3 regions of the Kocuria cellulosilytica genome follow, and region 2 is predicted to be linked to each of the others. Evidence: riboswitches for the same ligand, from Rfam matches in the RefSeq annotation. Region 2 holds a riboswitch; each other region holds the start of a gene.

Region 1 (7,731 bases), on a different contig from region 2:
CGGTGGGCGCGCGGGATGTCCTCGCGGCGCTCGATGGGGCTGCGCCGGTTCTTGCCGCGGTTCTCGCTGCTGAGCTGGACCGCGGACTTCTCCGCGACCTCCTCGAGCTGCTCGACGTCGATCTCGTTCGTCTGCTCGTTCATCCTGGGCGTCTCCCTCGTCCGGTGGGCGTCGTCGGTGTGTCGGTCAGTCGTTCGTCGGGTGCTGCGGTCGGGGACCGGGGCGGCGTGCCCGGCCCGGTCCCGCGGGTGCGGTCAGTCGTCGGTGCCGGGGCCCTCCGGGGCCTCGCCGCGCCGGGCGTCGACCGACTCGGTCCACACCCCGGCGGTGCGCTCGGCCTCGAGCTCGGCGCGGGCGGCGGCCTTGGCGTCCTTGCGGTCCTGGTACTGCTGGCGCTTCTGCTCGCGGGTGGGGCGGTCGATGTCCGCGAAGCGCAGGTCGGTGCCGCGGGGCCCGGCGAGCAGCTCGGCGCCGCCGACCATCGTGGGCTCCCAGTCGAAGACCACGCCGTCGTCCTCGGGTCCGATGAGCACGGCGTCGCCGGGCCGGGCGCCCTGCTTGAACAGCTCCGACTCGACGCCGAGCTTCGCGAGCCGGTCGGCGAGGTAGCCGACGGCCTCCTCGTTGTTGAAGTCCGTCTGCAGGATCCAGCGGTCGGGCTTGTCGCCGCGCACGTGCCACAGCGGCTCGAGGTTGCGCTCCTCGCGGCTGATGGTGAACTCGGGCCCGCGCACGCCCTTCGGGCGCAGCACGACCCTCGGTGCCTCCGCCGGAGCCGGTCGCGCCGCCCGGGCCTGCTGCACGACCTCGCCCATGGCGAAGGTCAGCGGTCGCAGCCCCTCGTGGGAGGCGGTGGAGATCTCGAACACGCGGTAGCCGCGGGACTCGAGCTCGGGGCGCACGAACTCGGCGAGCTCCCGGGCCTCGGGGACGTCGATCTTGTTCAGCACCACGAGGCGGGGACGGTCGTTGAGGGGCACCGCCTGCCCGCCGTCGAGGTCGCCGTCGACTGCGTAGCCGGCGAGCTCCCGCTCGATCGTCTCGAGGTCGGAGACCGGGTCCCGGCCGGGCTCGAGGGTCGCGCAGTCGAGGACGTGCACGAGCGCGGCGCAGCGCTCGACGTGGCGGAGGAACTCCAGGCCCAGCCCCTTGCCCTCGGAGGCGCCGGGGATCAGCCCCGGGACGTCGGCCACCGTGTAGCGCACGTCCCCCGCCTGCACCACGCCGAGGTTCGGCACGAGCGTGGTGAAGGGGTAGTCCGCGATCTTGGGGCGGGCGGCGCTGATGGCGGCGACGAGGCTGGACTTGCCGGCGGAGGGATAGCCGACCAGGGCGATGTCGGCGATGGACTTGAGCTCCAGGACCACGTCGCGGGCCGAGCCCGGCGTGCCGAGGAGCGCGAAGCCCGGGGCCTTGCGCTTGACCGAGGCCAGCGCGGCGTTGCCCAGCCCGCCCTGCCCGCCCGGCGCGGCCACGAACTCGGAGCCCTGCCCCACCAGGTCGGCCAGGACGTTGCCGTCCTGGTCCTTCACCACGGTCCCGTCGGGGACGGACAGGACGAGGTCCTCGCCCTTGTGCCCGTGCCGGAGGTCGCCCTTGCCGGGGCCGCCGTTGGGAGCGGACTGGTGGGGCGCGTGGTGGTAGTTGAGCAGCGTGGTGGTCTGGCCGTCGACGCGCAGGATCACGCTGCCGCCGTCTCCCCCGTTGCCCCCGTCCGGCCCGCCGAGCGGCTTGAACTTCTCCCGGCGGATGGACACGCAGCCGTGCCCCCCGGAGCCGCCGGAGACGTGCAGGACGACGCGGTCGACGAAACTGGCCACGGGGAACTCCTCTGGTCAAGAACGGGCGGGCCCGCGGACGGGCCACGTTAAAACTGTAGAGGGCGGGCGCTGGACGCACCCACCCTCTACAGCACAAACAATGGGCGGCGCGGGTGGGGACCCGCACCGGGACCGGCAGGGCCGGTCCTTCCGGCTACTCCGCGGCAGCCTGGATGTTGACGACCTTGCGGCCCCGGCGGGTGCCGAACTCGACCTGGCCGGCGGCCAGGGCGAACAGGGTGTCGTCGCCGCCGCGGCCGACGTTCAGGCCGGGGTGGAAGTGCGTGCCGCGCTGCCGGACGAGGATCTCGCCGGCGTTGACGGTCTGGCCGCCGAAGCGCTTCACGCCGAGGTACTGCGCGTTGGAGTCGCGACCGTTGCGAGTGGAGCTCGCGCCCTTCTTGTGTGCCATGAGGTGTGCCTACCTTCGGGTTTTTACTGGCTGATGGAGTCTGGAGGGGAACCGGGCCGATCAGGCGTCGATGCCGGTCACCTTCACGGTGGTCAGCTCGGCACGGAAGCCCTGGCGCTTCTTGTAGCCGGTCTTGTTCTTGAACTTCTGGATGGAGATCTTGGGACCGCGGAGGTTCTCGATGATCTCGGCCGTGACCTTGACGTTCGCCAGGGTCGGGGCATCCGAGGTGATCTTGTCCCCGTCGACCAGCAGCAGGGCAGGGAGCTCGATGGTGCTGCCTGCTCCGCCGGCGACGCGGTCAAGGGTAACGAGGTCTCCGACGGAAACCTTTTCCTGGCGGCCGCCAGCGCGGACAATCGCGTACACCACTTGGGAACTCACTTCTCTCGACGTCATGTGTAAACAGTGTGGGTCGAGCGCATACCTGTCAGGACCAACGACGTTGAGACGAGCTGTCGGTGACCGGCCCGTGGGACTAGGCCGAGGTCAGCGCAGGTTCGCCGCAATTCAGGAACTGCACCCGCATGTGCCGCCAGGTGGGGTGTCGAGTTTTTACACGCGCGCACCGGCATGGCACCGAAGATCAAGACTACTCGATCCGGTCAATGCCCGCCAACCGGCGCCCCGTCCCCGGCGCGGCGAAGAAGTCCCGCTCGAGCGCGCAGGCCTCCAGGAACACCTCCCGCATCCGCTCCCGGACCTCCGCCGGGGCCTCGCGGGCGGCGTCGTCGAGCAGCCGCCGGGCCGTGCGGGTGGCCTCCTGGAACCCCTCGTCCGCGTACGTGGCGAGCCAGTCGGCGTAGGGGTGCTCGCCGGGCCCGCCGGCCGCGGCGAGCTCGCCCAGGTGGCGTCCCACGTCCGCGTACACCCAGTAGCACGGGAGCACGGCCGCGAGGCCCACGGGGTAGGGCTCCGCGGCGGTGGCCGCGAGCAGGAAGGTGGTGTACCGCCGTGTCACCTCCGCCGGCTCGTCCCGCGCGCCGCCGTCCCCGGCGTGCTGCAGCCGGGCCCGGTGCAGCTGCGCCTCGGTCTCGGTGCAGGACACGGCGCCGGCCGCGAAGAACAGCCGCTGCTCCTCGTCGGGCGCCCGTGCCGCCAGCAGGGCGAGCGCCCTGCTGTAGCCGTCGAGGTACTGCAGGTCCTGGTCGAGGTAGGCGAGGAAGCGGTCCGGCTCGAGCCGCCCGTCCCCGAGGCGGCGCACGAACTCGAGCTCCTCGATCTCCCGCCGCACGGCCGCGGAGGCCTCCCACAGCTCGTCGCTGAACCGCTCCGGCACGGCGCCCCAGGTCTCGAGGGCGTGCTGGACGTGGTGGAAGTGGTGGACGGGCCCGCTCCCGTGGCCGACGGAGAGCTCCCCGGAGGTCTCGAGGGCCCCGCGCAGCCAGTCCCGGGCGATCCGCAGGCTCCGGGGCCAGTCCCCGTGCCGGGCCTGGAGGGTGGCCAGGGCCGAGGAGAGGGAGCACCCGGTGCCGTGCGAGTTCTCGGTGGGCACCCGGACGCCGTCGAACGCCACGAGGGGCTCCGGGGCGTCCGGGCCCACGAGGGCGTCCGGGGTCCGGTCCCCGGTGAGGTGCCCGCCCTTGACGAGGACCAGGGTCCCGTGGGCGCGGGCCACGCGGTGGCCCTGCGCGAGGGCCTCCTCCCACGACGGCGCCGTGTCCTCGCCCGCGAGCACGGCGAGCTCCTGCAGGTTCGGGGTGATCAGGTCGGCGAGGCCCAGCATCGAGCGCAGGGCGTCCTCGGCGTCGGGCTCGAGCAGGCGCCCCCCGGAGGTCGCGACCATGACGGGGTCCAGGACCACGACCGGGGGCCGGTGGGCTCCGAGCCACCGGGTGACGGCCTCGATGACCGGCACGGAGCCGAGCATCCCGATCTTGACGGCGTCGATCTCGACGTCCTCGGCGACCGCCTCGAGCTGGGCGGTGAGGAACTCGACCGGCGGGACGTGGATGGCGCGCACGCCCACGGTGTTCTGCACGACGACGGCGGTGACGGCGCTCATCCCGTAGCCGCCCATCGCGGCGATCGACTTGAGGTCCGCGTGCTGGCCGGCCCCGCCCGTGGGGTCGGTGCCGGCGACGGCCAGGACGCGGGGCACGCGTGCGCTCACGGGGCCACCTCCTCGGCGGGCGCCGCGCCGAAGGCGCGCACGTAGCGGGCGGCGGCGGCCGCGGGGTCGGCAGCGGCGCAGATCCCGGAGACCACGGCCAGCCCGGCGGCGCCCGCGGCGCGCAGGGCGGCGGCGTCCTCGGCCTGCACCCCGCCGATGGCCAGGCAGGGCAGGGAGGTGCGGGCCGCCGCGCGGGCGAAGCCCTCGACGCCCAGCGGCTCGGGGTGGTCGGGCTTGGTGCGCGTCGCCCGCACCGCCCCGACGCCCAGGTAGTCGACCGTGCCGGCGGGCAGCGCGGAGGCGGTGTCGAGCTCCTCGGCCGTGGCCGCGCTGAGGCCCAGCACGGCGTCGGGGCCGCAGATCCGCCGGGCGAGCGCCACGGGCAGGTCCGTCTGCCCGACGTGCACCCCGGCCACGGGGGCGCCGGCCGCGCGGGCGGCGAGGTACACGTCCGCGCGGTCGTCCACGAGCACGGGGACCTGCCGGCCCACGCGCTCGGCGACGGCCGTCAGCAGGGCGACGAGATCACGGACCGGGGCGTCCTTCGCGCGGACCTGGACCATGGTGGCGCCCCCGCGCACTGCGGCGGCCACGACGTCCGGGACCGGCCGGGGCGCGCTGAGGGCGGTGTCCGTCACGAGGTGCAGGGCCAGGGCCGCGGGATCGAGGCGAGGGCTCACCGGGCCACCTCCTCGCGCACCAGCTCCGCCCGGGCGGCCACCTGCTCCGGCGTCACGGCGTGCAGCCGGTCCAGCAGGGCCACGGCGAAGGACCCGGGCCCGGAGGCCTCGGCGGCCGCGTCCTCGGCCGCGAGGGTGTACACCGTGGTGGCCGCCACGGCCGCCGCGCCCCGGTCCGTGCGCACGGCGGTGAACGCGGCCATGAGGGCACCCAGGGCGCAGCCCCCGCCGGTGATGCGGGTCAGCAGCTGCGTGCCGTGCGGGACGCGGACGACGGTGCCGCCCGGGAAGCGCACGAGGTCCACGGGCCCGGACACGGCCACCGCCGAGCCGGCCCGCTCAGCGAGCGCGGCGGCGGCGTCACGGGCGGCCTCGACCCCGTGGGTGGCGTCCGTGCCCCGCCCGCCGGCGCCGCCGGCGAGGGCCATGACCTCGGAGGCGTTGCCGCGCACGATCGCGGGCCGGAACTCGAGCAGGTCGCGGGCCAGCGCGGTGCGCACGGGCAGGGCGCCCACCGCCACGGGGTCGAGGACCCACGCCCGGCCGGCGCGGTGCCGGGCCCCGACGGCCTCGTAGGCGGCGCCGCGCTGCTCGGCGGTGGGCGTGCCGGTGTTGACGAGCAGGCCGTCCGCGAGCTCCGCGAAGACCCCGCCCTCGCCCTGGATGTCGGTCATCGCCGGGGACGCGCCCACGGCGAGCAGCGCGTTGGCCGTGAAGTTGGTGACCACGGCGTTGGTGATGCACTGCACCAGCGGCGCCGCGGAGCGCAGGTCCTCCAGGGCCGCGGCGGCGTCCTCGGCGAGCGCGGGGTCCGGTGGTACCGGCCGGACGGCTCCCGGTGTTCCGGCGGACGTGGGTACGGCATCGCGCATCTGCGACATCCCTTCGCTAGTACTGGCTAGATCAGGTTCGACGGGTGTGTTCTCAGCCGCTCGCGCGGCACCCCGTGTCAGGTGTCCTGCCAGTGTAGTCGCAGAAGGTGCGCCGGGACGCCGGAGGGCCCCGGCCGCGGCGCTCGGAGTGCTTCCGTCGTCCCGCCCTCGGGGGCTGCGCCCGGGCGGAGGGGCACACCGGTGATCGGCTCCCCACGGCCCGGCACCATCGGGCTCGTGGAGACGTCCTGTCGCTCAGAAGAAGCCGTTGCCGTGCGGCATCCGCTCCGGGACGGGCTGGCAGACCCCCCAGTGCTCGAGGATCCGGCCGTCCGAGACCCGCCACAGGTCGTAGCAGCCGGCCGGGACGCGGTCGCCGGGCTCGGCGCCTCCGTCGCCGGGACCGAGCAGGGCTTCGGTGACGGTGAGGACGAGGTCGCCCTCGCCGAGCACCCGGTGCAGGGTGTGCCGGGCGAGCGGGTCGTCCGGGCCGGGGCCGTGCTCCACGTAGCGCGGGTCGCGGGCCAGCTCCTCGAGGGCGTCCCGGTCGGCGCCGATGAGCCGCTCCTGCACCCACTCGGTCACCGCCGCCTTGTTCGCGCCGGTGCGCTCGCGCCCGGTGATCTGCCGTGGTCCGCCGATCCGGTGCGTCCCGGCGGAACCGCCCGGCAGGGGCGCCAGGGCGTCCCAGTGCTCGGCGATCTTTCCCTCCGCCACGCGGAACACGTCCACCGCTGCCGTGGGGTCGGGGCCGAACCCGTGGTAGATGCAGTGGACCGCGACCATGTCGCCGTCCTCGAGCACCCGCAGGGGCTCGAATCGGAAGTTCTCGGGCAGTTGCCGGAACATCGCCTGGAGTCCTGCCGTGCCATCAGGCGCGAGCGCGGAGTGCTGCCGGTAGTCCGGGGCCCAGTGCCGGTCGATGGCCGAGGCGTCCCGCTCGCCGAAGAGCTCGCGGCCGGCGGTGAGAACGATCTGCTTGTTGTTCATGACTGTCCCCTCGGGGCTGCGGGCCGGGGATCCGACGGATCGGCCCGGTCGGCCGGCCCGCGTGTCGTGCCACCACGCTACTCGCGCCGTGCCCGGCCCGACAGGGAGGCGGAGCGCACGACGACGGAGGACCCCGACCAGTACCGGTCGGGGTCCTCCGTCGTGCTGCTCGCGGGGGCGGCTCAGCCGCGCTCGGCGGGCCGGCCGCTGGTGAGGTCCTCCGCCTTGACCCCCACGCCGACGACGGTCGGCGCGCGGCCCGAGGTCTCCTCCGGGGAGCGCTGGGCGACGGCCTTGGCCTCGTGCCGGGCGCCCTCCGCGGTGGCCGCCTGCCCGGCGGTCACCTCGGCCTCGCCCGGGCGGGCCTCCGGTGCCGAGGCCCGCCGGGAGCGCCGGCGGGGGCGCGCCGGCTCGACGTCCGCCCGCGGCTGCTCCGGGGCGGGAGCCTGCGGCGCCGTGCCCGCGCGCCCCTCGCTCTGCTGCTCGGCGGCACCCGCCCGGGCGTCCTCCGTGGCGGTGTCCCGTGCGGCGGTGTCCCGTGCGGCCGTGTTCCGCGCAGCGGCGCCCGTCGTGCCGGCCGGCTCCCGCGGAGCGGAGGCCGCGTCCGGCGCGGAGTGCTCGAAGGCCTCCGCGAGGGAGTCCAGGCTCAGCGGCCGGGCCTCGGCGGGCTCCTCCGCAGGGGCGTGGCCCTGCGGCAGCTCGATGACCTCGCCCTTGATCATCAGGCGTGAGCCCTGCCCTGCCGGCGTCTCCTCGGCGGAGACCTGCTCGGGTGCGGAAGCAGCGGGCTCCTCCCCCGTCCCCGGCTGCTGCTCGGCGGCGGTGTCCGCGCCCTGGCCGCGGT
Region 2 (7,731 bases):
CCGCGACCTCGTGCTCGCCCTGGACGTCGTCCACTGGCGGCGCCTGCGGGAGCTCGCGCCGGACGAGGCCGCCGCGGCCAAGGTGCGCCTGCTCCGCGAGTTCGACCCCGGCGCCGAGGACCTCGAGCCCGAGGAGCTGGGGATCTACGACCCCTGGTACGGGGGCCCGGAGGACTTCGAGACCACCTACGGCATGATCGCCGCCGCCGTGCCGGGCGTCGTCCGCGCCGTCGCCCGGGAGCTCGGTGCCGGCCGGGGCTCCGCGCAGGACGCCGGCCGCGCGTGATCGACATCGAGCTCGAACTGGACCCGTCGCTCGCCGCGGCCAACCCCGCCGGCACCAACCTGGCGCGGCTGCTCCCCTCCCCCACCCGCCGCCCGTACCTCATCGGCATCGACGGGCGCTCGGGCGCCGGCAAGACCAGCCTCGCCGAGCAGCTCGTCGAGGTGCTGCGCCCGGTGCGGGACGTGACGCTCTTCCACCTCGAGGACCTCTATCCGGGCTGGGACGGACTCGGGCCCGGCCGGCGGACCTACGTGGACGAGGTGCTCACCCCCCTGGACCAGGGCCGGGACGCGGAGTGGAGCGCGTGGGACTGGGTCACCGACTCCCCGGGGACCCCGCGGCTGACCCGGGTGGCGGAGGTCGTGGTCCTGGAGGGCGTCGGCGCCTGCAGCGCCGAGGCCCGGCAGCTGCTGGACGTCTCCGTGTGGGTCGAGCTGCCCACCGCGCTGCGCTACGACCGTGCGCTGAGCCGTGACGGCTCGTACTACGCCGAGCACTGGGACCGCTGGGCCGCCCAGGAGGACGCCTACCTGGCGGAGGACCACGTCTGGGAACAGGTGGACATCCTGCACCCCGGCCCGGTCTGCTGAGCCCTCGGACGCACCCACAGGAGGATCCGTGACCAGCACCGTCGTCGTCCTCGACGCCGCCCACCCCGGGGGCGCCCTCGCCGATCCGTCCGTCCCGCTCGTGCGGATCGACGACCAGGGCCTGACCCGGGGGGACGGCGTCTTCGAGACCATGCGCGCCGTCGACGGCGTCGTGCAGAAGTTCGAGGCCCACCACCAGCGGCTCTCGGCCTCCGCGCGGCTGGCCCAGCTGCCCGTGCCGTCCGCGCGGGACACCCGCGGAGCGGTGGAGCTGGCGCTGGCCCACGCGGCCCCCGGCGGGGACGGCGGCCTGGGCGCCGAGCACAGCGTCAAGGTCGTGATCAGCCGCGGCACGCCGGAGGACGGCCCGTGGTCCTGGGTCGTGGTGAGCCCCGTTCCCGGGACCACGTTCCGGCAGCGGCGGGAGGGCGTGACCGCGGTGCTGCTGCCGCGCGGCCACGACCCCGCCCTGGACGCCGGGTACCCGTGGCTGCTGCCGGGGGCCAAGACGCTCTCCTACGCGATCAACATGGCCGCCCTGCGCCACGCCCGCTCCCTCGGGGCGGACGAGGCGGTCTTCACCACGGAGGGCCGCAGGGTCCTGGAGGGTGCGACGTCCTCCGTGGTCTGCGCCCGCGTGCGCGGCGACCGCCGCACCCTGCTGACACCGGAGCCCTCGCACGGGATCCTGCCGGGCACCACGCAGGCCAAGATCTTCGCCGCCGCCCGCCGGGACGGCTGGGAGCTCGGCTACGGCCCGCTGTACCCGGCGGACCTCATGGAGGCCGACGCCGTGTGGCTGGTCTCCAGCGTGCGGCTCGCGGTGCCGGTGCGCCGGCTCGACCACCAGCCGCTGCCGGTGGACCCGGACCTGACCCGGCTCGTCACGAGCTGGGTCTCGCAGGCCTGATCCTTCGCTCAGGCCCAGATGAACCGGTGCGTCCCGAGCAGGACCGACACCGCCGGGCCGGCCGCGGCGGCCGCCGCGCAGCCCGCGAGGACCACGGCGTCCCGCCAGGAGTGCTCCGGGAGGCGGGCCCACGTGCGCGGTCCCGCGCCGAAGCCGCGCGCCTCCATGGTGACCGACAGCCGGGTGGCCCGGCGCAGGGACTGCACGAGCAGCGTGAACGCCTGACCGCCGAACTCCCGCAGCGCGCCCACCTGCCCGTGCCCGGCCCCCGCCCCGCGCGCCCGCCGGGCCATCGCGAGGGTGGCCCACTCGGAGGCCATCACACCCACCAGCCGCAGCGCGGCCAGGGACGCCAGCACGAAGCGGGCCGGGAGGCGGAGTGTCTGCGCGAGGCCGTCGGCGAGGTCCGTGGGGTCCGTGGTGAGCACCAGCATCAGCCCGGGCAGTGCCAGTGCCAGCCCGCGGAGGGCGATCGCCGCGCCTGCGGCCAGCGCGCCGGCCGAGATCCCGGTGACCCCCAGGTCGAGCAGCACCGGCCCGGAGTCCTCGGTGAGCAGCGCCGTGCCCCACCCGCTCACGAGGGCCGCCACGACCACCGGCCACGCCCGGCGCAGCAACGCGAGCGGGTGCTGCCCCGCCAGTGCCAGGAGGAGCAGCTCGCCCAGCAGCACGGTCCCCGACGTCACGGGGTCCGCGCTGAGCACGAGCACCACGGTCAGCAGCAGCGCCCCGGCCAGCTTGACCACTGCGTTCGTCCGTCCCAGCAGGGAGGCCCGGGACGACGGCGCGATCGCGGGAGCGCTCATCGGACCGGCTCCCCCGCCGGCCGGGACCGCGGCGGCGGGCGGTGGGGCGGACCCGGACGGCCGCCCTGCGGGTTGCGGGGGCCGGGGACGTGCGGCTCGGGAGCGGAGGCCTCGAGGGCACCGGATGCGGGAGGGCGAGTCCCCGGCCCGTGCGGTTCCGGGACCCGCTGCTCCGGAGCGCAGGCCTCGAGAAGACGGGTCACGGGAGTGCAGGGTCCGGGCGTCCCGAGCTCGAGCACCTCGGCGCCGAGCGCCCGCACGAAGTCCTCGTCGTGCGTCACGGCCAGGACCGAGGTGCCGGCGTCGAGCAGCTCCACGAGCAGGTCCACGAGCTCCGCCCACGTCAGGGCGTCCTGGCCGAACGTGGGTTCGTCGAGGACCAGCACGTCCGGGTCCGTGGCGAGCACCGTGGCCACCGACAGCCGCCGCTTCTCGCCGCCGGAGAGGGTGAACGGGTTGGCGTCGGCCAGGTGGGACAGCCGCAGCCGGCGGAGCAGCTCGTCCGTGCGCCGCTGCCGCTCGGCAGCCGGGGCGCCCGCCAGCCGGGGCCCGTGCTCGAGCTCGGCGCGCACGGTGGCGCGCAGGAACTGGTGCTCGGGCTCCTGGAAGACCGTTCCGACCCGGGCCACGAGCTCCCGGCCGCTCCACTCGAGAGGATCGGGACCTGCCCCGCGGTCGAGCCGCGGGTGCGCGGTGACGGTGCCGCGCACGGGGGCCAGCAGGCCCGCCAGCGTCAGCGCCAGCGTGGACTTCCCGGCGCCGTTGGGGCCGGTCAGGGCGAGCGCGCGGCCACGGTGCAGGCTCAGGCTGACGTCGTCGACCGCCGTGGGCAGGTCCCGTCCCACGGCGGCGTCCTCCGGGGTGCGTCCGCGCCGCCGCGCCCGGCGGCGCGCGCGCAGCCGGCGCGCCGAGGGCTGGCTGCGGGAGACGCACAGACCGTCGGCGCTCAGCAGCGGACCGTCCTGCGCGGGACGCTCCTGACCGGCACGCTCCCGCTCGGGATGCTCCTGCTCAGGACAGGACTGCTCGGAACGCCCCTGCCCGGCACGCTCCCGTCCAGAGCGCTTGTGCCCGGCACGCTCCCGTTCCGGACGCTCCTGCCCGGGCGGGCGCGCCGGCGCGCGCGTGGCCGGCACCCGGCCGGGGACCCACACCCCGGCCCTGCTGAGCTCGTCGGCCGCCGCACCGAGCACCTGCTCCGGGGACCCGTCGTGGGCGATGCCCCCGTCGTGGCCGAGCACCACGACGCGGTCCACGACCTCGGCCCACACGGCCACGCGGTGCTCCACGACCACGAGCGTGGCACCGCTGCGGTCCAGGCAGGACACCACGGCGTCACGGACCTGCCGCACGCCGGCAGGATCCAGGTTCGCGGTCGGCTCGTCGAGCAGCAGCAGCCCGGGGCTCATGGCCACGGCGCCGGCGAGCGCGAGGCGCTGCTTCTGTCCGCCGGACAGGGCCGCGGTGGAGTGCCCGAGCGGGAGGTCGAGGCCCACGTCGTCGAGCGCCGCCCGCACCCGCGGCCAGATCTGTTCCCGGGGCACCGCGAGGTTCTCGAGGCCGAAGGCGGTGTCGTCGCCGATCCGGGACAGCACCACCTGGGACTCGGGGTCCTGCTGCACGAGCCCGGCGCGGCCCCGCGCCCGGTGCGGCGGCATGCCGTCGAGCAGCAGCTCGCCGGACCCGGACTGCCCGTCGTCGTCGTGGAGGACCCCGGCCAGGGCGTGCAGGAAGGTGGACTTGCCCGCCCCGCTGGGACCCAGCAGGAGCACCCGCTCCCCCGGCTCCAGCACGAGGTCGAGTCCGTGCAGCGCCGCCGTGTCCCGCCCGGGGTGGTGCCAGCCGAAGCCGCGGGCCTCGACGCGCGCGCCCCGGGCGGCGGGCACCGCACGGCGCTGGGCCGTGGGCGCCGTCATCGCCGCACGGCCCGCCCGGAGGCGAGGCCCTGCAGGACGCCGGTGCCCGCGAGCGCCCGCACCACGGCGTGCATGAGGAGGCCGGCGAGCACCGCCCCGGAGACGGCCGCCAGGAGCACGTAGACCACCTGGTGGCCGAGCGCCCACTCGTAGTTGTAGAGGATGTTCTCGTGCACGCCCAGGAAGATCCCGCTCACGGCGCCTGCGACAGCCGCCGCGAGGGCGTCGAAGCGGCGGTACCGGAAGGCGGCGAAGGCCAGTTCGGCGCCGACGCCCTGGACTAGGCCGGAGAGGACCACGAGCAGGCCGAAGTGGGTCCCCAGGAAGCTCTCGATCACGGCGGCGAGCAGCTCGCAGAACAGCGCGGCACCGGGCTTGCGGATGATCAGTCCGCCGAGCACACCGGCCACGAGCCAGCCGCCGGCGATCAGGCCCACGGCGGGCGGATAGGCGACCGCGGCCGTGCCGACCACGGGGTAGAGCAGGTTCGACCACGCCCAGAAGACGACCGCGCACACGGCGGCGAGGACTGCGGCCACGACGATGTCGACGACGCGCCAGGACGAGGCGCCGGACGTGCCGGGGCGGCGGGCGGGGCGGTGGGTGGTGGTGTTCACGGTGGGTTCCTCCTGGGCTCAGCGAGCCGTCGGTGCCAGGAGGGGACGGGGTTCCTCCGGGCCGCGCCGGTGGCGCGCTCCCGGGGAACACCCCTGAGATGCTCGACTCCCTTCGCCGGTGCTAACCGGAGCAGGTTCGAGGGTCTGCGGCGATCCGCACTCTCAGCGCCACGCCGGTGTCCCGGGCGGGGCGCTCCCCTGTCGTTCAGTGCCACCGAGTCTACCCCGCCGCCCGGCCGCCCGCGCACGTCGGCAGGCACCAGCATCCCGCCGCGACGCTGCGGTGCTCCTTCCGCACGCCGCCGTGCTGGTCCCGGATGCCCCCGCGGTGCGGGGGCCGCACGGCGAAGAGGGCCGCACGGCGAAGAGGGCCGCACGGCGAAGGGGTCAGCACGACGAAGGGGCTCGTCCGGTCGCACACCGCTGCGGTGTGCGACCGGACGAGCCCCTCACGAGGTGCTCCCCTGCGCTCAGACCTCGGCCTGGCTCGAGGCCTTGGGGCTCTCCTGGGACTTGTTCTCCATCTTCGCGACCTGCCGGTGCACGGCGACCTTGATGACGGTGCCCACCAGGCCGGTGATGACGGACCAGATGATGATGGCCGTCCAGGTCTCGCTGGGGTCCGGGTTCTTGGCCGGCGGCGGGTTGCCCGTGACACGCGTCCAGACCGAGCCGAGCACCTTGTGCGAGAGGACCACGCCGCCCAGCGAGGCGCCGGTGCCGAGGAGTTCGATGACCTTGTCGTTCATGGAGTGCTGCTCCTTGTCGTCCGGGGGACGCGAGTGCGCCCTGTCGATCCCGACCAGCCTAACGCGTCCCCGTCGATCCGTCAGTCTGCTGTCCGTCCGCTCGCCGGCCGTCCGCGCTCGGCGCCGGAGTCGCCGTGGCGGCGCGCCCGGGGGCACTCCCGGCGGCGCTCCCCGCGGCATTCTCCACGGTGCCCTCCGCCGCGCTCTCCGTGGCGCTCTTCCCGGCCCGGTTGAGCACCTCCTGCAGGTCGTCCTGCGTGAGCGTGTTCCGGTTGAGGTGCTTGGAGCGGTACGTGGACCGTCCCACCATGTGCGCCGAGACGGGCACGGTGAGCAGCTGGAAGATCCAGCCGAGGAGGATGAGCGGGATCATGACGGGGTCACGGTTCTCCAGGGCGACCGCCGTGAGCATCAGGAGCAGCCCGAAGACCTGCGGCTTGGTGCCGGCGTGCATGCGCGTCAGCAGGTCCGGGAAGCGGACCAGGCCGATCGCGGCCGCGAGGGACATCAGCGCGCCGACCACGAGGCACACGGCCGCGGCGGCGTCCAGGACGGTGTCCAGCACGGCGCTCACCGCCCGTGCTCGGCGGTCTGGGTGGCGAAGCGGGCCACCGTCACGGAGCCGATGAAGCCGACCAGGGAGACGATCACCATGAGGATCAGGTTGTTGAGGTGCCCGTGGTAGGCCATCTCCACGGCGAGGGCGGCCGCGACGACGGCCAGCAGCACGTCGGTGGCCACCACCCGGTCCAGCAGGGAGGGACCCTTGGCGAGGCGGTACAGGGTGCCTGCCGCGGCCGCGCTGAGCAGCACGGCCGCGACGGCCACGGCGATCTCCATCACGGGCGGTCCTCCTCGGGGGCGTCGGTCGGGGCGCCGGTCGGGGGATCGGCCGGGGTGTCGTCGCGGCGGCCGCCCACGATCTGCTGGCTCGCGGTGACCGGGGAGCCGATCGCGGCGCTGTCCCTGTGGTCCGTGCCGGCGGGTCCTCCCCCGCGGCGCTCGGCCCGCAGCGCGGCGAGCTCCTCCGGCGTGCCCATGATCCTGATCCAGGCGGCCTCCACCCGCAGCGCGGAGCGGCGGAACCGTTCGGCCTCCTCGGCGTTGCGGACGTTGAGCGCGTGGAAGTACAGCGTCCCGGCGGCACGGTCCACCTCCACGACGAGCGAGCCGGGGATCAGGGTCATGGTGTGCCCGGTGGCCGTCAAGAGCAGGTCCGAGCGGGTGCGCAGGCGCACGCCGACCACGGCGTTGCGCGCGCGCGGCCCCACGAGGATCGCGATGAGCATCACCTCGACGCTCGCCTTGGCGACCTGCCACACGAAGGTCACGGCGAAGACCGCGAACTGGAGGACGTTGAACCGGCCGGACAGCTGCACGGACGGGAGGTAGAGCACCCACGTCACGAGCAGGGCCAGGACCAGGCCGATCAGCAGGTTGCCGGGACCGAAGTCGCCCCACAGGGCGCCCCACACGGCCACGAGCCACACCAGCAGCGGCAGCTCGACGAGCAGGGAGTTCTTGGGCCGGGTCACGGGGCCTCCTCCACGACGGGCCGCGGCGCGGACTCGGGGTCCAGCACGGCCTCGACGTAGCGCTCGGGGCGGACGAGGTTCTCCGCGGCGTTGTCCGCGAGCTGGAACAGCGGACCGGCGAACACCGTGAGGGCCACCCCCACGGTGACGAGGGCCGAGGCCCCGCCGAGCATCGAGGGGGACATCAGGCGCACGTCGCCCTTGCCCGCGAACCGGCCCGCCTGGTGGTCCACGGCTCCCGAGGTGAGCAGGAACCGGGAGCCTGCGGGCACGGGGGCCAGCAGGATCGGGTCCGGGTACTCCGCGTCCTCGGGAGCGCGCA
Region 3 (7,731 bases), on a different contig from region 2:
GGGGCCGCGGCGGACTGGGAGTTCGTGCTCCGCTTTCTCGAGACGTTCACCGTGGGACTGCTCCCCGCGCGCCCGCCCGGGGACGGCGAGCGGGCGGCGGGGACCTCCGCCGCGCAGGACGAGCTGGTGGTGCGCGAGCGCCGCCTGCGGCAGTGGAGCGCGGAGCACGGGATCGGCCTGCCGCTCTACCTGCGCCGAGCGGCCGCCCAGGAGGCCGCCGCCCTGCACCGGCGGCTGGACGCCGCCGAGGAGCTCGCGCACGAGCTCCTCGACGTGGTCCGGGAGCAGTCCCGGCAGATCGACCGGCTGGAACGGGCCGTGGCGGAGCGGGGCTTCCTCGCCTTCTGGCGGCGTGCGTGGCGGTCCCTGCGCGGCCGCTGAGCGCCCCGGACCGGCGCGCCGGTCAGCAGGTTGCTTCCCAAATTTCTGCACCGTGTGACATGCTTCACCATCAGGTGCCCGGGCCCGGGTGTGCGCGGCCCGCCCGGGACGCACCGTTCGCGCACCGTTCGCGCAGTGTTCGCAGCAGATGAGGAGTCGGGGCATGGGATGGCTTGATCGACAGCACTCGGTGGCGCCACCGGGATTCAACCGCTGGCTCATTCCGCCGGCAGCCCTCGCGGTCCACCTGTGCATCGGACAGGCCTACGCCACCAGCGTGTACAAGAACGCGCTGGTGGCGCACTTCGACGCGAGCCTCACCCAGATCGGCATCATCTTCTCCATCGCGATCGTCATGCTGGGGCTGTCCGCCGCCGTCTTCGGCACGTGGGTGGACACCGGCGGGCCGCGCAAGGCGATGTTCACCGCCGCACTGCTGTGGTCCGGCGGATTCCTGGTCGGGGCGCTCGGGATCTTCACCGAACAGCTCTGGCTCGTCTACCTGGGCTACGGGGTCATCGGCGGCATCGGGCTGGGCATCGGCTACATCTCGCCCGTCTCCACGCTGATCAAGTGGTTCCCGGACCGTCCCGGCCTCGCCACGGGCATGGCGATCATGGGCTTCGGCGGCGGCGCGCTGATCGCCAGCCCCCTCTCGGCGGCCCTGCTCAACTTCTACGACCCCGACTCCGGCACGCCGGGCTGGGTGGCGAGCGGGGACGCCGTCGGCAAGCTGTTCCTGACGCTGGCGGTCGTCTACCTCGCCTACATGCTCTTCGGGGCGTTCACCATCAGGGTCCCCGCCGCGGACTGGAAGCCCGAGGGGTTCGACCCGTCGAAGGTCAAGTCCAAGGCCCTCGTCACCAAGAACCACGTCTCGGCCCGCAACGCGATCCGCACCCGGCAGTTCTGGCTCGTGTGGATCGTGCTGTTCTGCAACGTGACCGCCGGCATCGGCATCCTCGAGCAGGCGGCCCCGATGATCCAGGACTTCTTCCGCCAGGCGGACGGCACCTCCCTCGTGACGGTGGCCGTGGCCGGCGGCTTCGTGGGCCTGCTGTCCATCGGCAACATGGGCGGACGCTTCGTGTGGTCCACCACCTCGGACATCCTGGGCCGCAAGCGCATCTACATGGTCTACCTCGGCGTGGGGGCGATCCTCTACACCGTGCTGGCGCTGTTCGGCTCGACCTCCACCCTGCTGTTCGTGCTGCTGGCCTTCGTGATCATCTCGTTCTACGGCGGCGGCTTCGCCACGGTGCCGGCCTATCTGCGGGACCTCTTCGGGACCTTCCAGGTGGGGGCCATCCACGGCCGCCTGCTCACGGCCTGGTCCGCGGCGGGCATCGCCGGGCCCCTCATCGTCAACGCGTTCCTCGACGCCCAGGGCACTCCCGGCGAGCTCACCTCGCAGGCGTACCAGCCGGCGCTGCTGACCATGGTCGGCCTGCTGGTCGTCGGCTTCGTCGCCAACCTCCTGGTGAAGCCGGTGGACGCCAAGTACCACGAACCCGCACCGTCCGGCACCAAGGCCCACGCGAAGGAGTCCTGACATGACCAAGGCACGACTGGCACTCGGGTGGGTCCTCGTCGGGGTCCCGCTCGCCTACGGAGTGACGGCGACCCTCATGCGGGTGACCGCGCTGTTCTACTGACGCGTGCACGGGGCAGGGGCGGACCGGGACGGTCCGCCCCTGCCCCGTGCACCGGAGAACAGCGGACGCCCACGGCGCCGCGGGGTGCGGGCCGGTGCGCGGGGACGCGGGAGGACCCGTGGCCGTTCCACCCCGATGGTGCGCTGCGTGTCCTGCGGTGACGACCGTGGCGGACCCCGGCGTTCACCGCGGGTGGCGCACATTCGACCATGGGTCCGGGACCGATGCCACAACGGGTGCCATCGAGTCCTCGGGGGTCGCCATGGACGTCGGACGCACTCTGCCGTGCAACCTGCTCGCCGCCGTGCGCTCCGGCCACGGCCCGAGACCGCCCTACAGCCTGCGCCGGCCCGTCGAGGACGTGCTGACCGACCCACCGGGGGCGCCGGAGGGAGCTCCCGGCGCACCGGGTTCCGCCGACCGCTCCTGAGCGCCGCCGGGCCGCGGCAGCCCGAGGTGCCCGCGCAGCGTGGAGGCGGTGTACCGGGTGCGGAAGAGCCCCCGGCACTGGAGCACGGGAACCACGTGGTCCACGAAGTCGTCGAGGGAGTCGGGCAGCCGGGGCGGCATGAGGTTGAACCCGTCGGCCGCTCCCGAGCGGAACCACAGCTCCATCCGGTCGGCGACGGCCTCCGGGGTGCCGACCACGGTGCAGTGCCCGCCCCCGGCGGCCAGCCGCCCCAGCAGCTGCCGCACCGTGGGCCGCTCGAGCGCCACGATCCGCAGGATCGTGGCGTACCGGCCCTGCGGCCCGGAGAAGCCCTCGAGCGGAGCCAGCCGCGGGACCGGAGCGTCCAGCTCCCAGTCGCTGCAGTCCTGCTGGACGAAGGCGGACAGCTGGGCCAGGGACTGTGCCACGGGCAGCAGGGCGTCCAGCTCGGCCTGCCTGGCCCGGGCCTCCTCCTCCGTGGAGCCCACCCAGGCCACCAGCCCGGGCATGACGGCCACGGACCCCGGGTCCCGCCCGGCCGCGGCGAGGCGCCGCTTCAGGTCCGTCGTGTACTCCCGGGCGCTGTCGAGGTCGTAGGCCACGGCGTAGACCCCCTCGGCGTGCCGGGCGGCCAGATCCCGGCCCGGGCCGGATGCGCCCGCCTGGAAGAGGACCGGTCGGCCCTGCGGCGGGCGCGGCACCGTCAGCGGACCGTCCACGCGGAAGTGCTCGCCGACGTGGTCGACCCGGGCGACCCGCTCGGGGTCCGCGTGCAGGCCGTGCCGGTCGCCGACCAGGGCGTCGTCGGACCAGGAGTCCCACAGCCGGAGGGCCACGTCCACGAACTCGGCGGCCCGGGCGTAGCGCAGGGCGTGCGGCGGCATCTCCGGCAGCCCGTGGTTGCGCGCCTCGGCGTCGAACATGGAGGTGACCACGTTCCAGCCGGCCCGCCCCCGGCTGATGTGGTCGAGCGAGGCCAGCATGCGGGCGGCGTGGAACGGCGTCCAGAAGGTCGTCGAGACGGTGCTGACCAGCCCGATCCGCTCCGTGGCGCGCGCCATGGCGGAGAGGGCCGTCAACGGCTCGAGGAACCACCGGGGCCCGTCCCCGACGTCGCCGGTGCTGTGCCCGTCGGCGAAGAACACGGCGTCGAAAAGACCGCGCTCGGCGGTGCGGGCGAGATCCTCCCAGTGGGCGATGTCCCCGAGCTGCTCCAGCGCGGAGTCCGGGTGCCGCCAGGCGGCCTGGTGGTGGCCCGCGCCGAAGAGGAAGGCGTTGAGGTGCAGCTGTCGCGGCGGGGTCCCGGCGGCCCCCATCAGTCGAGGACCAGTCCGCCGTCGACCACCAGGTTCTGCCCGGTGACCGAGCGCGCCCACGGTGAGGCGAAGAACAGGAGGGCGTCGGCGAACTCGGCCGGGGTGGTGACGCGGCCCAGCGGCGTGCCCGCCGCGATCTGGTCGAAGACCGCCTCGGGCGTGGCGGCGCTGGCGTCGGTGGTGCGCAGCAGCCCGCCGGAGGCCATGTTGACGGTGATGTCGTACCGTCCGAGGTCCTTGGCCAGGGTGCGGGTCAGTGACAGGAGCGCGGCCTTGGCGGCCGTGTAGTCGTGGTACGGCACCACGGGGTTCTGGAAGAGGTTCGTGCCGATGTTCACGATCCGGCCGAAGCCCCGTTCCCGCATGCCCGGCAGCGCCTGCTGGGTGGTGTTGAGCGCCCCGCGGACGCTGCCGGTGAACTGGGCGTCGAACTCCTCCCAGCGGATGCCCTCCGCCGTGGCGCGGGCGTCGCCGTTGAAGGAGAAGTCGGCCAGCGCGTTGTTCACCACCGTGCTGACGGGGGAGCCGAAGTGCTCCCGCGCCGCGCGCAGCATGTCCGCCACCTGCGCGGGGTCGGTCACGTCGGCGCGCAGGGCCACGGCCTGCTCGGGGCCGTACCGGTCCGCGAGCTCCTCCGCGGCCGCCTCGCTGGTCCGGTGGTTGACCACCACCTGCGCGCCCTGGGCCGCGAAGGCCTCGACGACGCTGCGGCCGAGGCCGCGGGCCCCGCCGGTGACGAGGACGGTCTGTTCTGCGATCTGCATGGGACTCCCTGGGATCAGGGCGAGGAGACGCGGGGGCCGGCCACGGCGAGCCCCGGCAGGACATCCCTTCGCCAGTACGAACTGGATCAGGTTCGACGGGTGTCATCTCAGCCGGCTCCTCGTGCGGTGCCGGCACCCCGTGTCACTGCGGACGAGTATAGGCACGCCGCTCCGGGATCCGCCCGTTGCCCGCGAACGGGCAGCTCAGGCGGGACGGCGGCCACCGGGGGCGTCGTCGCCGGAGGAGCGCGTCCCGTGCCCGAGGAAGCCGCGCAGCAGCGCGGCCGTGCCCTCGAGGTGTGCGAGGGAGGAGGCCCGGGCGGCCGGGGCGTCGCCCGCCAGGACGGCGTCGGCGAGCTCGCGGTGCTGGCGGTCGGAGTGCTCGAGGTTGACCGGCAGCAGGGGGATCCGGTCCAGCAGGTCGCTGGCCCGCGAGCGGACCTCCGCGACGGCGCGGACCAGGCTGGGGCAGCCGCCCAACTCGGCGACGGCGATGTGGAAGCGGGCGTCCGCGGGACGGTAGTCCTCCGGCGAGCTCTCCTCGACCTGCCGCAGGCACGCGAGCAGGTGCTCCCGGGCGGCCGCGCTGAGGGCCGCCGCCGCGGCCAGCTCCGCCGCGGCGGGCTCGACGACGGCGCGGAACACGAGCACGTCCTCGACGTCCGCGGGGTCCACCGGGGGGAGGGTCCCGTCCGGCAGGGCGGTGCGGCCGGTCACGAAGGTCCCGCCGTAGCGGCCGCGCACCACCTCCAGGACGCCGGCGGCCTGGAGCTCGTGCAGGGCCTCCCGCAGCGTGGCACGGGAGATCCCGAGCATCGCCGCGGTCTCCCGCTCGGGCGGGAGGCGCTCGCCCCTGCGGAACAGGCCGAGCCGGATCGAGTCGAGGATCCGCTCCACGGCCTCCTCGAAGGCGTTGCCCTGCCGCACGGGCCGGATGAGGGGGTGCTGGACCGGGTCGCTCACGGTGGCGCTCCTCCCTGCGGTGCGGCGGGCGCCCGCCGTGCCACGGTGCCGGCGGGCACCCGGCGGGCGCCCGCCGGGGTTCCGCCTAGCTGAGGTCGAGGGCGACCACGCCCACGGCGATCATCAGCGCGACGGAGACGAGGAAGCCCGCCGTCACGGCGATGAACGCCCAGGAGGGGCCCTGGCCGGAGTGCTGCGAGCTGGAGCGGTCGGAGGCGTCGTTCTGGTTCATGCTCCCCATTGTGCGTCATCCGCCCGCGGCCGTCAGTACGGCGCCCCGCCCCGTGCGCCGCCGGCGGACCGGGCCCCGGGGTCTTGACGGGGTGGAGGGCAGCCCACAGACTGTGACCACTCGCGCCATATGTCTGTTTTCAGACCTTTGTGGAACCCGGAGGGATCGTCCCATGCCCGACTCCCCAGCCCAGCCCGACCGCACCGACGAGTACTTCCAACACCGCCAGCTCCGCTCCGGCGCCGCCGGCTGGGTGCTGCTCGCGGGCCTGGGCATCGCCTACGTCATCTCCGGGGACTTCTCCGGCTGGAACATCGGGCTCTCCGAGGGCGGGTGGGGCGGGCTGCTCATCGCCTTCGTGCTCATGGGCCTCATGTACACCTGCATGGTCTTCGGCCTCGCCGAGCTCTCCTCGACCCTGCCCACGGCAGGGGCCGGCTACGGCTTCGCCCGCCGCGCGCTGGGCCCGCTCGGCGGCTTCGCCACCGGGATGGCCGTGCTGATCGAGTACGCCGTGGCCCCGGCGGCGATCGCCACGTTCATCGGCGGCTACATCGAGGCGCTGGGCCTGTTCGGGATCACCAACTCCTGGCCGGTGTACCTCGTGACCTACCTCGTGTTCATGGGCATCCACATGTACGGGGTGGGCGAGGCCCTCAAGCTGATGTTCGGGATCACCGTGATCGCGGTGCTCGCGCTGGGGGTGACCGTCGTCGCGCTCGTGCCGCACTTCGACGCCGCCAACCTCTTCGACATCGTCCCGGACGACGCCGTGGGGGCGAGCACGTTCCTGCCCATGGGGTACGCGGGGGCGATGGCGGCCCTGGTGTACGGGATCTGGTTCTTCCTGGCGATCGAGGGCGTACCGCTGGCCGCCGAGGAGACCGCCGACCCCCGCCGCGACATGCCGCGCGGGATCATCGTGGCCATGGCCTTCCTGCTGGTCTCCGGGGCGCTGATGCTCGTCCTCGTCCCCGGGGCCGCGGGCTCGGAGGCGATGAGCACCTCGGACAACCCGCTGCCGGAGGCCATCCGCGCGGTCGCCGGGGCGGACAGCGTCATGGCGAACATCGTGAACTACGCGGGCCTGGCCGGGCTGGTCGCGAGCTTCTTCTCCATCATGTTCGCCTACTCACGGCAGCTCTTCGCCCTCTCCCGCGCCGGGTACCTGCCCCGGTGGCTCTCGCTGACCGGCAAGCGCAGGACCCCGTGGGTGGCCCTCATCGTGCCGGGCACCATCGGCTTCGTGCTGGCGGCCGTGACCGGCGACGGCGGGCTGCTCATCAACATCGCGGTGTTCGGCGCCACCGTCTCCTACGTGCTGCTGAACCTCTCCCACATCGTGCTGCGGCTGCGCGAGCCCGATCTCCCGCGCGGCTACCGCACCCCGGGGGGCGTGGTCACCACCGGCATCGCCCTGGTGCTCGCCCTCGTGGCGGTGGTCGCGACGTTCCTGGTCGACGTGCTCGCCGCGTCCATCACCGCCCTCGTGTTCGTGGTCTTCCTCGCCTACTACTGGTTCTACAGCCGGCACCGGCTGGTGGGCCACGCCCCCGAGGAGGAGTTCGCGCAGATCCGCACCGCCGAGGCGGACCTGCACTGACCACCCGTTCCCCACCACCGTGGCCACCCCCCGCGGCACCACCGATCTCAGCGACGAAGGACCGGACCCATGACCCAGACTCCCCAGCACCCGCGGAACGACCGGATGCTCACCGTCGAGCAGCTTCGCCGGCACGTCGCCGACGGGCTCGTGGACACCGTCGTGCTCGCCTTCACCGACATGCAGGGCCGGCTGCAGGGCAAGCTCAACCACGCGCAGTTCTTCCTGGACTCGGTGCTCGACGAGGGCGCCGAGGGCTGCAACTACCTGCTGGCCGTGGACACGGAGATGAACACCGTGGGCGGCTACTCGATCAGCAGCTGGTCCTCGGGCTACGGGGACATGGAGTTCGCCATGGACCTGGACACGATCCGGCTGATGCCGCAC

The links. A riboswitch is a leader RNA that binds a small molecule or an ion and turns the genes downstream of it on or off. The one in region 2 is predicted to bind thiamine pyrophosphate.
Region 1: another riboswitch for thiamine pyrophosphate. It lies ahead of thiM (hydroxyethylthiazole kinase); the one in region 2 lies ahead of RCG67_RS04050 (ECF transporter S component).
Region 3: another riboswitch for thiamine pyrophosphate. It lies ahead of RCG67_RS12615 (3-oxoacyl-ACP reductase); the one in region 2 lies ahead of RCG67_RS04050 (ECF transporter S component).

The regions. Positions count from the first base shown of each region.
Region 1 covers NZ_JAVFWZ010000003.1:46,619-54,349, reverse strand. Annotated here, with positions in the region: gene proB (glutamate 5-kinase) at 1-143, opposite strand, end outside; gene obgE (GTPase ObgE) at 255-1,820, opposite strand; gene rpmA (50S ribosomal protein L27) at 1,975-2,232, opposite strand; gene rplU (50S ribosomal protein L21) at 2,293-2,604, opposite strand; gene RCG67_RS05355 (bifunctional hydroxymethylpyrimidine kinase/phosphomethylpyrimidine kinase) at 2,825-4,345, opposite strand; gene thiE (thiamine phosphate synthase) at 4,342-5,025, opposite strand; gene thiM (hydroxyethylthiazole kinase) at 5,022-5,897, opposite strand; TPP riboswitch at 5,889-5,982, opposite strand; gene RCG67_RS05340 (nuclear transport factor 2 family protein) at 6,153-6,887, opposite strand; gene RCG67_RS05335 (Rne/Rng family ribonuclease) at 7,070-7,731, opposite strand, start outside.
Region 2 covers NZ_JAVFWZ010000002.1:317,628-325,358, forward strand. Annotated here, with positions in the region: gene RCG67_RS04025 (low molecular weight protein-tyrosine-phosphatase) at 1-286, shown strand, start outside; gene RCG67_RS04030 (uridine kinase family protein) at 283-876, shown strand; gene RCG67_RS04035 (aminotransferase class IV) at 905-1,786, shown strand; gene RCG67_RS04040 (energy-coupling factor transporter transmembrane component T family protein) at 1,795-2,592, opposite strand; gene RCG67_RS04045 (ABC transporter ATP-binding protein) at 2,589-4,508, opposite strand; gene RCG67_RS04050 (ECF transporter S component) at 4,505-5,125, opposite strand; TPP riboswitch at 5,216-5,335, opposite strand; gene RCG67_RS04055 (DUF4235 domain-containing protein) at 5,596-5,874, opposite strand; gene mnhG (monovalent cation/H(+) antiporter subunit G) at 5,933-6,448, opposite strand; gene RCG67_RS04065 (MrpF/PhaF family protein) at 6,445-6,717, opposite strand; gene RCG67_RS04070 (Na+/H+ antiporter subunit E) at 6,714-7,409, opposite strand; gene RCG67_RS04075 (Na+/H+ antiporter subunit D) at 7,406-7,731, opposite strand, start outside.
Region 3 covers NZ_JAVFWZ010000008.1:81,554-89,284, forward strand. Annotated here, with positions in the region: gene RCG67_RS12600 (glycosyltransferase) at 1-381, shown strand, start outside; gene RCG67_RS12605 (OFA family MFS transporter) at 545-1,933, shown strand; gene RCG67_RS17640 (MFS transporter small subunit) at 1,935-2,036, shown strand; gene RCG67_RS12610 (LLM class flavin-dependent oxidoreductase) at 2,370-3,782, opposite strand; gene RCG67_RS12615 (3-oxoacyl-ACP reductase) at 3,782-4,546, opposite strand; TPP riboswitch at 4,593-4,696, opposite strand; gene RCG67_RS12620 (FadR/GntR family transcriptional regulator) at 4,751-5,509, opposite strand; gene RCG67_RS12625 (hypothetical protein) at 5,595-5,741, opposite strand; gene eat (ethanolamine permease) at 5,914-7,344, shown strand; gene RCG67_RS12635 (glutamine synthetase family protein) at 7,414-7,731, shown strand, end outside.